DNA from 3 places in the Rheinheimera sp. NSM genome. Region 1 is predicted to be linked to each of the others. Evidence: riboswitches for the same ligand, from Rfam matches in the RefSeq annotation. Region 1 holds a riboswitch; each other region holds the start of a gene.
The links. Region 1 has a riboswitch for cyclic di-GMP ahead of ACTZWV_RS07665 (DUF3718 domain-containing protein). Riboswitches for the same ligand answer to the same signal wherever they lie in the genome.
Positions count from the first base shown of each region.

Region 2: linked by a shared signal. The riboswitch ahead of ACTZWV_RS17975 (OmpA family protein) and the one ahead of ACTZWV_RS07665 (DUF3718 domain-containing protein) in region 1 are both predicted to bind cyclic di-GMP.
Region 3: linked by a shared signal. The riboswitch ahead of ACTZWV_RS03325 (hypothetical protein) and the one ahead of ACTZWV_RS07665 (DUF3718 domain-containing protein) in region 1 are both predicted to bind cyclic di-GMP.

Region 1 covers NZ_JBQTCI010000002.1:399,767-403,916, reverse strand. The annotation lists gene ACTZWV_RS07675 (DUF1840 domain-containing protein) at 1-79, opposite strand, end outside; gene glpK (glycerol kinase GlpK) at 166-1,680, shown strand; cyclic di-GMP riboswitch class I at 1,756-1,848, shown strand; gene ACTZWV_RS07665 (DUF3718 domain-containing protein) at 1,969-2,340, shown strand; gene ACTZWV_RS07660 (cation:proton antiporter domain-containing protein) at 2,416-3,966, opposite strand; gene ACTZWV_RS07655 (MgtC/SapB family protein) at 4,027-4,150, opposite strand, start outside.
Region 2 covers NZ_JBQTCI010000008.1:34,430-38,579, reverse strand. The annotation lists gene fliF (flagellar basal-body MS-ring/collar protein FliF) at 1-71, opposite strand, end outside; gene ACTZWV_RS17985 (flagellar hook-basal body complex protein FliE) at 82-399, opposite strand; gene ACTZWV_RS17980 (sigma-54-dependent transcriptional regulator) at 411-1,727, opposite strand; gene ACTZWV_RS17975 (OmpA family protein) at 1,727-2,599, opposite strand; cyclic di-GMP riboswitch class I at 2,749-2,843, opposite strand; gene flhA (flagellar biosynthesis protein FlhA) at 3,181-4,150, opposite strand, start outside.
Region 3 covers NZ_JBQTCI010000001.1:750,089-754,238, reverse strand. The annotation lists gene ACTZWV_RS03330 (TonB-dependent receptor) at 1-144, shown strand, start outside; gene ACTZWV_RS03325 (hypothetical protein) at 211-1,638, opposite strand; cyclic di-GMP riboswitch class I at 1,818-1,913, opposite strand; gene ACTZWV_RS03320 (hypothetical protein) at 2,204-2,734, opposite strand; gene ACTZWV_RS03315 (hypothetical protein) at 2,952-4,150, opposite strand, start outside.

The DNA.
Region 1 (4,150 bases):
TCAATTGCAGTAATTTCAGCGCAGCATCTTTAAAGTAAATTAAATCGCCGCTGGCTTTGGATTTAAAGGTAACTATCATACAGACTCCACTATTGGGCGTAGACACTGCCAGCGTTTGCTGCCAGGCTAAACAATAACTTAAGCATAACGCTAAAAGCTCACGCCATGGCAAAATATATACTCGCTATTGATCAAGGTACTACCTCAAGCCGCGCTATTATCTACAATCCGGTCCTGCAGCCGGTTGCCTGCGCCCAACAGGAACTGCCGCTAAGCTACCCGCAATCCGGCTGGGTAGAGCAAGACCCGGCACAGATTTGGCACAGTGTGACCGCCAGTATCAGCCGCGCATTACAGCAAGCCAAACTGAAACCGGCAGATATCGCCGGTATCGGTATTACTAATCAGCGCGAAACCACACTGCTTTGGTACAAAACCTCCGGCAAGGTGCTGTATCCGGCGATTGTCTGGCAGGACAGACGCACGGCAGCACTGTGCCGGCAACTGAAAGATTCAGGCCAGGAGTCAGTGCTGCAGCAAAAAACCGGCCTGTTGGCCGATCCATATTTTTCCGCCACTAAGCTGTGCTGGTTACTCGACAACGTGGCAGGTGCCAGACAAGCTGCAACAGCCGGTGAGCTGTGTTTTGGCACCATTGATTGTTATCTGTTATGGCTACTGAGCGGCGGCAAAGTGCATGCCACCGATGCCAGCAATGCCAGCCGCACCCTGCTGTTTAATATTCATCGCCAACAGTGGGATGAAGAACTGCTGCAACTGTTCAATATTCCTGCCGCTGTGCTGCCGCAAGTGCGGGATAACGCAACAGAGTTTGGTTTGACTGACAAAGCGGTGTTTGGCGCGGCGGTGCCGCTGCTAAGTATGATAGGCGATCAACAGGCAGCATTATTAGGCCAGGCCTGTATTACACCTGGCATGAGTAAAAGCACTTATGGCACCGGCTGTTTCGCTGTGGTAAATACCGGCAGTAAGGTGCTGCACAGCAAACATAAGCTGCTTAGCACCGTGGCATGGCGCTTAAACAGCCATACTACTTATGCGCTCGAAGGCAGCATTTTTATGGCCGGCGCAACCGTGCAATGGCTGCGCGATAAGCTGGGTATTATCCGTCAGGCCAGCGATACTGAGGCCCTGGCAGCCGGTATTGATTATCAACAAACCGAGTTGTTAATCCCCGCCTTTACCGGGCTTGGTACACCACATTGGCAGCCACAAGTACAAGCCGCACTGTTTGGCATGACCCGCGACAGCGGCCGTGCGCAAATAGCCGCCGCCGCGCTGCGCAGTGTGGCGTATCAAAGCCGTGATTTACTTAGCGCCATGCGGCAGGATGGCATTAATGTCAGCAGTTTACGGGTAGACGGCGGCATGACAGCCAACCGCTGGTTTTTACAGGCGCTGGCCGATTTATGCCAAACACCCATAGCACGCTGCCACACTACCGACGCCACCGCGCTGGGTGCAGCCTTTTTAGTGGCATTACAACTGGGTTATGTCGGCAGTTTAACTGAGATTAATAACATTTGGTGCAGTGATTGGCAGTTGCAACCGGAGCTGGCAGCGCCATTAGCCGATGCACTGTATCAACGCTGGCAACGTGCAACCGCTGCGCTAATGGCGTTGGATATAGCCATAGTGCAACAACGGTGGCCGGTCTAAGCATAAGATTTAAAAAAAGTTTCAATTCAGCTTAAATTAAGCTTGCATAAAAAACGAGCGTTAATTAGAATGCGCTCGCTCGAAAGGCAAGTCTCCCGAAAGGGAGTACACGCAAAGCTTCAGGTCTAAGGGTTGCCGCAAGGCATCTACGATAGCTGGGCTGCCGTCGCTAAGTGCGATGTTTATTCTGCTCTGTCAGAGTTAAACGACATGCCTTATGTCCTTTCGTGTTCTGCAACTGCTGTTGCATTAATGATTGTTACTTAACTCAAATTTTGGAGCTCGAATATGAAAGCAAAATTAATCACTTTAGCTACTGTTATCGCCGCCACTTCATTTATCAGTGCTCCTGCAGCAGCCGACGATCAATTAGCCCAATCTATCTGCTCTTATGTTGCAGCGGATAGCAAAAACAATCTGCGTAAAACCTTATCTGACAACCGCTTACGTTTACGTAACGTATACGACGGTATTGTATGTGACGGTTTACCACTGGTTCGCCACGCCATCAAGCACAATGCTGCAGATGCAGCCGGCTTTATCATCAGCCAGTTACCAGGCAGCCAGGTTGCCGCGTCAGGTGACATCGAGTGGGCTACCAGCAACGGTTTCGGCACTTCGCCAATCATTGCTGCTATCAAAGAACGTAGCGCCAGCTAACTATCTTATTCTATAAAAAAGGCGCCTTTATGGCGCCTTTTTTATGCTGTTCTCCGGTCCAACTTACCGGTAGTGTTATGCTTTTATCGCAAAGCAATGTTGCTTAACGTGCTCGGCAATACCGACACCGGCTTCAGACATGGTTAGATAGGTTTGATCGGCACCGGCAGCAATAATCTCGCGCGCTTCATCATCATGCATACTGTGCGACACAATAAAGCCGCTAAAACCGGCATTGCGCAGTTTTTTTGCTGCAATCATTTTGGCTTCCACGTCATTCATACTAAGGATCACCGCTTCAACCTTGCCAAAATCCAGGCCTTGCCAAAACACCTGATCTTCGGCATCAGCATAGAAAATATTAATACCTTTCTTCTGATGCTCTGCCACTTTAGCCGGATCTGAATCCATTGCGATGATTTTACGGCTGCTGGATAAATAGTTATAGGCGGCGGTACCGGTGCGTCCCATGCCCATGATCAGCACATCAGCATCACCCAGTGATACCGGTTGCTCGTCCGGGTGATGGATATTGCGCTCAAACTTCAGCAAACGGTTACATAGCTTTTCATACAGCGGGTGTGCCATACGATTTAGCGGCGCAGAGATAACAAAAGAAATAGCCACCGTTAACGCCAGCGGAATAAGCCACTCGGGCAATACTACACTGGCAACTATCAGACCAAATTCGCTGTAGTTAGTCAGGCTGATACTGGTTAAGAAAGCACTGCGCGCCCGCAATTTAAACATGATTAACAACAAGAAAAACAATATCGCTTTCACCGGCAGTAACAACGACATCACACCGGCAAATAGCCAGGCATTGGCATCCGGCAAGCCGTCGATACCAATTTGTAAAAAGAACCCTACCAGAAAGAATTCTTTAATACTCCACAACGATTTCGACAGCTCGCCGGCCCGGGCATGCTTAGCTAACAAGGCGCCAAACACCAGTGCGCCTAACTCAGAACTTAACCCCACCAGCTCAAAGCCCTGGCCGCCTATTACCAGTGCCAGCATTAAACCAAACAAAATCAGTAAGTCTTCATGGCCGCTGGCATCAAGCAATTTGTACAGCAGCGGTCGCAGTAGCGGTAAGCCAAACACCAGCAGTGCCCAGGGCGATGGTGTAGTGCCGTTAGCCAGGCTCATTACCAGCAGTGCCAATAAGTCCTGTACAATCAGAATACCTATAGCGACCCGGCCATGAAAGGCGCGGATCTCGCGTTTGCCTTCCAATACCTTTGCCGCCAACACTGTGCTGGAAAATGCCAGCGCTACCGCTAACATTAAGGCCTGATACCAACTAACGTCAAAAATAAACAGTACCGCAGGTAAGGTAAGAATAATCGACAAGGCAAAATGCAGAGTACTGCCACCCAGTACTTCAGGCTTGGCCAGACTACGTACATTTAACTTCAGGCCAACTGTAAACAACAGCAGTAATACGCCCAAATGGGCAACGTGATGAATTATCGACGGCCCTTCCGGCGGTAAGCTAAGGTCTGAAGCAGTAGCAGAGATAACAAAGCCCGCCAACAAGTACCCCACTAACGGCGGTAAGCCTATGGCACGAACCAGTAAACCTAAAGAAAACGCAAAACCAATCCAGACAGCTTCAAGCATGTAATCCGTCCATTTTTATATTGTTATTCAAGATACTAACTCACTTTTGTCATAGCTGCATTAATGTGGATCATCAATATCTGCCCGCTGCGCGGCTTTGTTATCTTCTTTGCGCCGGCCAAACAAGCTGCCGTTACTGCGGGTGATCCACTCGTTATAAGTGCGGTGCACACCACGGCGCATA
Region 2 (4,150 bases), on a different contig from region 1:
TTAATGACTTTCTCGCGAAAGTTGCCCTCGATACTGACCGGGGGCATAGTTTTAACCACTTCGCCTTTCATTGCATTGTCCTTACAGTGACATTCGCATCACGTCATCAATGCCGCTCAGTACCTTGTTGCGTACCTGCATCAGCATGGAGAAACTTAAATCCGCTTTTTGGCTGGCTACCATGGCGCCAACCACGTCGTCACTGCGACCGGTATCGACTGCCGTCATCAGATCTGCCGCAATATTTTGCTGCTGGTTCACAGAGCGGATAACCTTGCTAAAATCACTGCTAATGCCGCTATCGTTACTGGCTGGGGTAATCTGTTCACTGCCGGCAACCTGTTGTAATCTGGTCATCATTTGCAGCATCTGGCTTTGACTGTCTATCGGTGAAATCATACTGGTTATCCTTAAGAAGCTAATGCGTCTATGTCGACACCATGCTCACGCATGGCTGCTATTTTGTAACGCAGGGCGCGGGTGCTGACACCCAACGCCTGCGCCGTACGGGTACGGTGGCCGTTAAACTTATTCAGTACATTTAAAATGTAATCAAATTCGGCGTCTTTCTTACTTTGCTTGAGCAAGCTGGCGCAAATTGCGGCCGCTTGCGGGTGGCACTGCGGTAAATTTAAATCGGCTATTTGCAGCTCAATACCACGCGCCATCACTAAAGCACGCTGCATAATGTTTTCCAGCTCACGCACATTACCCGGCCAGTTGTATTGCAACATCACATCGGCCGCACCACGGCTTAAACGGTACTTGCCGTTGCCGTACTTATTAATAAAGAACTCTGCCAGTGGCAAAATATCGTCGCGCCGCTCGCGCAGTGCCGGCCAGCTCAGTGGCAACACATCCAACCGGTAGAATAAATCTTCACGGAACAGGCCTTGCTCTACCTGGCTACGCAAGTTTTTGTTACTGGCTGCAATCACGCGAATATCCAGCTTAATGCGGCTGTTGCTGCCCAGCCGCTCTACTTCACGCTCCTGCAATACCCGCAGCAATTTGGCCTGCAGTGCCAGTGGCAGCTCGGATATTTCATCCAGCAAAATAGTGCCGCCGTTGGCCGCTTCAAACTTACCTATCTGTTGGTTTACCGCACCGGTAAAAGCGCCTTTGTTGTGGCCAAATAGCATGGCCTCCAGCATATGTTCCGGAATAGCGGCACAGTTCACGGCAATAAACGGCTTGTCAGCACGATCTGAAGCCTGATGAATAAACTGCGCCAGCCGCTCTTTGCCGGTACCGGATTCACCGAGGATCAACACGCTGGCTTCGGTTTGCGCAGCACGGTTAGCCAACTGCAAAATCTGCCGGCTGGCGTGCGATACCGCTACCAGATCCTTTAAGCCGCGGCTCATCGCACTGGCATTACGGATTGAGGTTTTTAACTGCGAGCAGAAAAAAGGCTTTAGTAAATAATCTATTGCGCCGCTTTGTAAGGTATCGGACGCCAACTCACTTTGATCGTTACCGACCATACTGATAATTTGCGCCGCCGGCAGCTTGCGGCACACCAGGCTAACCAGATCCGGTAACGCCATTTGCGGCAGGTCGCAGTCAATAAAGGCCAGCGCCGGTTGATAATCATGGCACAGGCCGACGATTTCAGTAACATCGGCAGTGTGCAGCAGCTGGTAACCTTCACTTTGAATGCATTGGCGTACTTCAGCATCAGGCTGTTGTTGGGCTATCCACAGTACATAAGCAGAATGTTTCATTATTCCGCCTCCTGCTGCGCGCCGCTACGGATTAACCGCACCGATACGCGGCGGTTAGCTTGCTCCGGCTTACCCTGGCTGTTCAACAGCGGATAACGGTTACCATGAGCGCGGATTTCTAACTTAGATGCACTCACGCCCAACTCAATCAACTGCGCAGCGACTTCATCAGCCCTTTCCTGCGACAGCACACGGTTCGCCAATACAGTGCCGACATCATCGGTATGCCCATCGATAAGTATTTTGCTGACTGAGGGGTCTAATTGCAGATAGCGCGCCAGTTTTTGCAACTGCGGCAACTGTTGCCGCGTCAGGGTACGCTGGCCATCAGCAAACTGAATTTCGCTGTCTCTGGCTTGTTGCCAGGATAACGGCGACATTTGCGCCACGCAGCCACGGAACTGCTCCACCGCGCCGGAACCGCTGACACTGGTAAGCAGTATTTGTTGTTTATGCTGCTTATCACTGAGCTCAAATTGCAGCCAGTTACCGAATTGAATTTGCTGTAATAAAGGTAAGGCACCGGTGATAAAGCTGACTTTAGTATCGTGGTATAGCTCGGCGTTGTAGGGAAAATCTGCCGCGGCTGTCGCCGCGCCTGGTTGCCAATCGGCAGGCCGGGCGGCCACGCTGGCTTGTGCTAACGCATAGTAAGGTTGTGCTAATGCCAGATCCAAGCGCAGCGAATGGCCGGGTTCTGCCAGAAAACTGACATCACCCACGCCGTTAACTACTTGCTGTAACCGACAATGAAAAGCGCTGCTGTGCAACTGCCAGTCTGCCTGTTCTGCCGGTTGCACCAGCAACGCAGCCGCCAGTGCACCGCCGGCGGCAGAGGCACTAAGCCAGAGACTCAGAGATAACAATGACACATCAATATCCTTTTAATTAACCACAACCGTTACTGCCGGGCAGTAACACCAAAAGTTGAAGAAAATAAAAGGAAAACCGCATAGAAAGCGCTCTGTTCTGACACGGACAGCCGTGCAGGCAGAGGCATACCCGAAGGATGCCGCTAAGCTAATGCAACCCCGCTATCGTAGCGTTTTTAATAAAAACGTCGTAGACCGGAGGCTTTGCGTCCTGCCCTTTCGGTGCAGTTTGCCTTTTAATTGTCTTAACCTGTTCATAAAAAGCTATGCCATTTATGAACTGAAACTGAATAAATTAAAAGATAACTAAATTAGCACTGCAAGGCAAGCATCTTTTTTCACAAGATCTTATTAGATCTTTAGGATCATCAACTTGCCGCAGTTTATTTTTTCGCCTCTCGTTACATAATTGCCACAACTGCTCGGACCAGCCAGGCTGATTTTTGACTAACTATGTGCAAATAACTGCAAAACTATCTAAACAGAGCCTTTATATCCGCCGTATATTAGCTACAGCCTGTTACATCAACATGACAGCTGTAGCCGGACCCGCTAACGCCCCGCTTGCTTGTCAGCTGCAGTTAGCCCAGCGCACCTATGACATTTACCCGCACCGTTTCCGGAATTTCGTTATAGGACAACACCGCCAGCGAGTTCTGCGTGAAAGTACGCGCATAACGTGCCAACAACGGCCGCAACTGCGGCACCACGACCAGCGCAGGCGTTAAGCCCTGCTGCTGCATCTGGCTGCTGATCAACGGCATATTGCGCTGGAACTGGCTTAGCAGGTTTGGCGCCACCGGGAAGCTGTCCAGTGCTACTTTGCCGGCCTGCATCGCTTGGTTTAGTGCACTTTGTAAGGTTTGCTCCAGCTTTTCATCCAGCGTAAAGGCGCTCAGCTCTTCTTTATCACCGCTGATCTGCCGCACTAAGGCGCGTTGCAAGGCACAGCGCACATCCGATGTTAGTAAGATAGGATCTTTGGTCACTTCGCTGCTGTCGAGCAAGGTGCTGGCGATGCTGAGAATATCGCCCAGGCTGACCTGCTCGCGCAGTAGTAAGCGGTACACTTTAAGCTGTACTGTTGCGGTCAGCGCTTTATCCAGCGCTTCAGCCAATACCGGCGCCACTGAGGCCAGCCGTTTATTCAACTGTTTTACATCCTCATACACAAACAGCTCAGATAAATGCTCTTTAATCACTTTGCCGGCATGGGTGGCAATAACAGTAGCCAGATCCACCACCGAATAACCTAAATTCAAGGCTTTGGCCCGGCTGTTGTTATCTATCCACACCGCTTCCAGGCCATAGGCCGGATCCCGCGTGATCTCGCCGTCCAGCTGGCCATAAATATCGCCGGTATTCAGTGCCAGCAACTGCTGCGGGTTTAACCGGCCGGTCGTCAGCGGCACCCCGGCCAGTTTAATGCGGTATTCTTGCGGGTTAAGCTGCAAATTATCGCGCACCCGCACTTCCGGCAATAAAAAGCCGCTTTGTTCCGATAAGGTTTTGCGAATACCGCGCAGGGTTTGCACCAGCTCTTCGCCTTTG
Region 3 (4,150 bases), on a different contig from region 1:
TTTGGTATTAAAAACCTGTTTGACGAAGACCCGCCATTTACCGCGCACCAAAACGACTTTGCTGCCGGCGCCGGCTGGGAAACCCGTATAGCCGACCCACGCGGCCGTGCCTATACGTTATTGCTGGAATATAAATTTATGTAAGCCTGACTTACCTACATAAAAAAAGCCGTGGTAGTTAACTACCACGGCTTTTTAAACTAAACCGCTTTAGTCACGCAGTAATACACCGCTATAACTAGATTCAACTTTGCCATCTGTCAGCGTAACTAAATTAAAAACAATTGCATCACCGCTGCTTTGCTTAACACCAGCCACTACGCCATTGAAATCACCAGTGACACTGCACCCGGTTAAAGACAACTGCATATCAGCAATTGATGCCACATAATTTGTTACCGAGCCGCCGGTGACAGTACAATCATCTACAGTGCCACTGACAGTGCCATCTTCAGCGATAGTTAAGTTGCCCCAATTGCCGGCTATATTAGCTAACAAAGACGACTGGGCAACTTGTTCCAGACCGGAAAATGACTCTTCAATATCATTTGATAACACAATGTTGCCACTAAGCTTATGGTCCTTACTGTTTGGTACCGGCATAGTCAGCGACGCAGCAACCAAATTATTTGATGGCAAGCTTATGCCTGAACCGTCAGCATCTAATACGGCTACAACTGCAGGCGCTGTATAAGAAAACACATAGTTTCCACCTATTACACCGCCGCGATAGTAAACTTTATTACCTTTACTGATCAATGAACGACCAATTGCACCAATATATAATGCAGGTTGTAATTCACCGTTAAGTGCCAGAGCGTCTTGCTGTGAAGTGAAATCATCAACAATACCGGTAACAGCGTTGTCTTCGCTATCTAAGGCAAACCACTTCAGATAAGTTACACCATCAAAGCTGTAAGACCATAACACGCCTTCGTATTGCCCGGCTGTATCACAGTCAGCATAGTTTAATGAGGCAGCAAAAACGTCATTGTCTTGTAAGGTCAGGGTACCGCTGATTTTACAGTTATCTTTATCAACCGCAGTCAGGTTTAAACCGGCATCAATATTAAATTCGCTGAAGTTTGCCTCCGCCGACCAGCCATCATTCATAGCGCTGATATCAACAATGTTGGTTACTGTGCTCAAGGTGCCACTGCTTATTACCAATTGGCTACCTGCGCCACTTGTACTTTCCAGTGTCAGGCTCGTCATACTGTTTACTGTATTGCTGCTTACTGTCAGCTCAGCACTGAATTGGCCGGCTTTTAACGCTGTATCAGCAGGCATTTTATAAAAGCCGGCTGCTTCGACAATTTTACCATCCACAATATGTTCGTTAATTTGGGTAAAATGCCCCAGCAAACTGCCTTCGTCAGAAAGACTAACGTAGTATAGGTCATCGCCAAGCAACACCACTTCAGTAAGCTTACCCAAATTCTCACGCACATAGGTTGCTGAAGCAAACTCAGGTAACACCACTGTAGGTGGAGTCGGAGTTGTTGGCGTAGTAGGTGTAGTTGGATTTGGCACTGCAACCGGCGCTTCCGTACCACTGTCAGATCCACCACCACAGGCTGTCAAACCAGCCAGCGTTAACGCATACACTACACTCAGGGCTAAGCTCTTTTTCAACATCTTTATTACTCTCCGTACAAAAAAACATCGCCCGATGCGCTTTGGCATCAATGGCAAATAAAATGAAGAAGTCGCAATGGCTGCGCCCCGCGACGAATAAAGACAGACGGCATAGATAGGCATAATCAGACAACGGCAGAAATGCCGTTATGATTGACATCAAACAGATGTGACTAAGCTAATGCAACCACTGCCATCATTAATGTTCATAACGAACATCATTAGACCAGCGGCTTTGCGTCCTGACCTTTCGGTACAGTTTGCCTTTTAATTGTCTTAGCTTAAGACGAAAACGCTATTGCATTAACGCAAGCTGAACGCGGGCAAGATATACAAATAATTACAAATTAACAAGTTATTTTTTAGCCAATTTTGCAACAAGCTTTACAAACTAAGCGCTAAGTAGTAATGATTTTTCTGGGAAAAGGAAAAACAGAAAAACAGGCGGGATTCACAACAGAACAGTGGCACAACAGGTTGCGCCACTGCTGATATTTACTTGATGCTGCGAGTTATAACATTGCATGCGAGGGCTAAACTCATGGTCAGAGGTTGGAGTTAAAACCTATTTAGGGTATACAACTTCCCCTGTATCAAAATCACTTATAAAGGTTTTAATGTTAATCTGGTGCTCACTTCCGCCGGGAGCACCTTTAATACTGCTACTGCTTTGCCAATTAACCAGATAGTTTTTTCCCGGTTCAAATAGCACATCTTTCGCTTTGAAGTTACATTTTGCACCACCGCTGCCAAGCGCATTCATTGATACCCAGCAGTAATCCAGAGTGTGGATCCCTGCAGGAACTTTAATAGCCTGATAACCATTTACATCAAGCAACGCATGCCTTCCCGCCCCCTTAAGCACCTTTCCATTAAGGCCTGTCGCTAACAAAAGCCTGTGGAAGGCAATGCCCATAGTTCTGTATGTTACTGAGTTAAAATAAATAACTGATGCTGCATCACCATCCTGAGACAAATCAAGAATTGGAGTATTCCCCTTATCAATAGTGGCTTCATATTGCTTGTATTGATACGACGAGCATGAAGTGAGAAACAGTATTAATAAGCATGATGTGAATAGTGTTTTTTTAAGCATAATCGCCCCTAATCTTTCCGTAATAGTTATAAAATGTAGTATTACCAGACGCCGAAAATGCTCCGCACTGATCTCATACTTTTTAGCTAATAGTTTTGTAAGTGGCTGCAGGCTCCGCCCCGCTTTTCATCATCATTGTCGTCCTGATACCAGTTAAATAATTACCAAGGGCAGAATAAGCGACAACCACTTAGCCGGATGTCGCTAAATTTAATGCTTACAGTTTGCGAACAAACTTACCGGCAAATTCACGCACTTTATAGGTGTATGCATTTTCGGCGAGGTCAGCTAAAACAGCTTTGTACTTAGCATTGCCGGAGCTACCCAGTACCCTGCAACTCCAGGCATGGAAATCAGAGTAGCCGGCGTAGCGGTTACGCTGCACCTTGGCTTCGCGTTGCAGAATGTCGCTTAGTTCATCCAGTAACCGCTCATTATTGGGCTGCTGTTTATAAATAATTTTTACTGCGTTAAGCCGTAACGAGCCGTCACTGCTGTTCAGCATATTCATCAGTTGGTTAGTTTGCCAATCCAGTTCAGGGTACATTGTTGAAACATCATGGATCACTTGGGCCTGTTCCGAACGCACAGTCATCGTCTCAAGGTAGTTTGTAACATAGCCCTGCAGCTTTTGCGGTGCATCACTGGCCATTACTGTATCCAATGTTGACCTGTAACGCTCTAAACCTGAATAAGCTAACGCTTTGGTTGCCCAAGTCATTTCTTCTACGTCCGCAGCAGCGGTGCTTTGGTAACCCGCTAATACCCTGGTGTTAATAGCGTCATACACAGCAGTGCTGTTATTCCATTCAGAGATCAGCTGTTTATACAGCTCAATGCGTGTAGCGGCATTACCCTGCGTTAACGACAGCAGATAACTTTGCACCAGTTCTTCAGGCAGGTATTGCTCTGATGCTAAACCGGCCGGTTTAGCCTTGGTTAGTATCTCTTTTTTGGTATACCGACGCTTCTGCTTTATCTGCTCCGCGGACATACCGGCAGTTATTGCGGCAAACGCATTCTTGTCATATTGGCTGACGCTATTCAAGCGCTTCATCAAGCTGTTGGCAATGGCTTGCGCGGTTTTGTGTTCAAGCTCAATATTGTGAGTGGTGAGGCCGTTAAATGCATCCTCAAGTGCCATGCCGCTGGTAACTTTGCTGCGAATAACCACATCGCCTAAGTAGCTGCTCTCATGCAATGCAATTATTGGCGACACCATTTTTTCTACCGGAAAAGGGGTACCATCGCCGACAAAACGACGGGAATAATCAACAAAGATGTCCAAATCAACTACGTTGATATCGCCTTCTGCTGCCAGCAGGTTTTGCTCTTTCAGCAGGTTGATAAACTGTTTTCTGATTATCGTTTCAAGCTGCTCACGGCTAAGATAGTTGCCTTTAAACTTCGGTACTG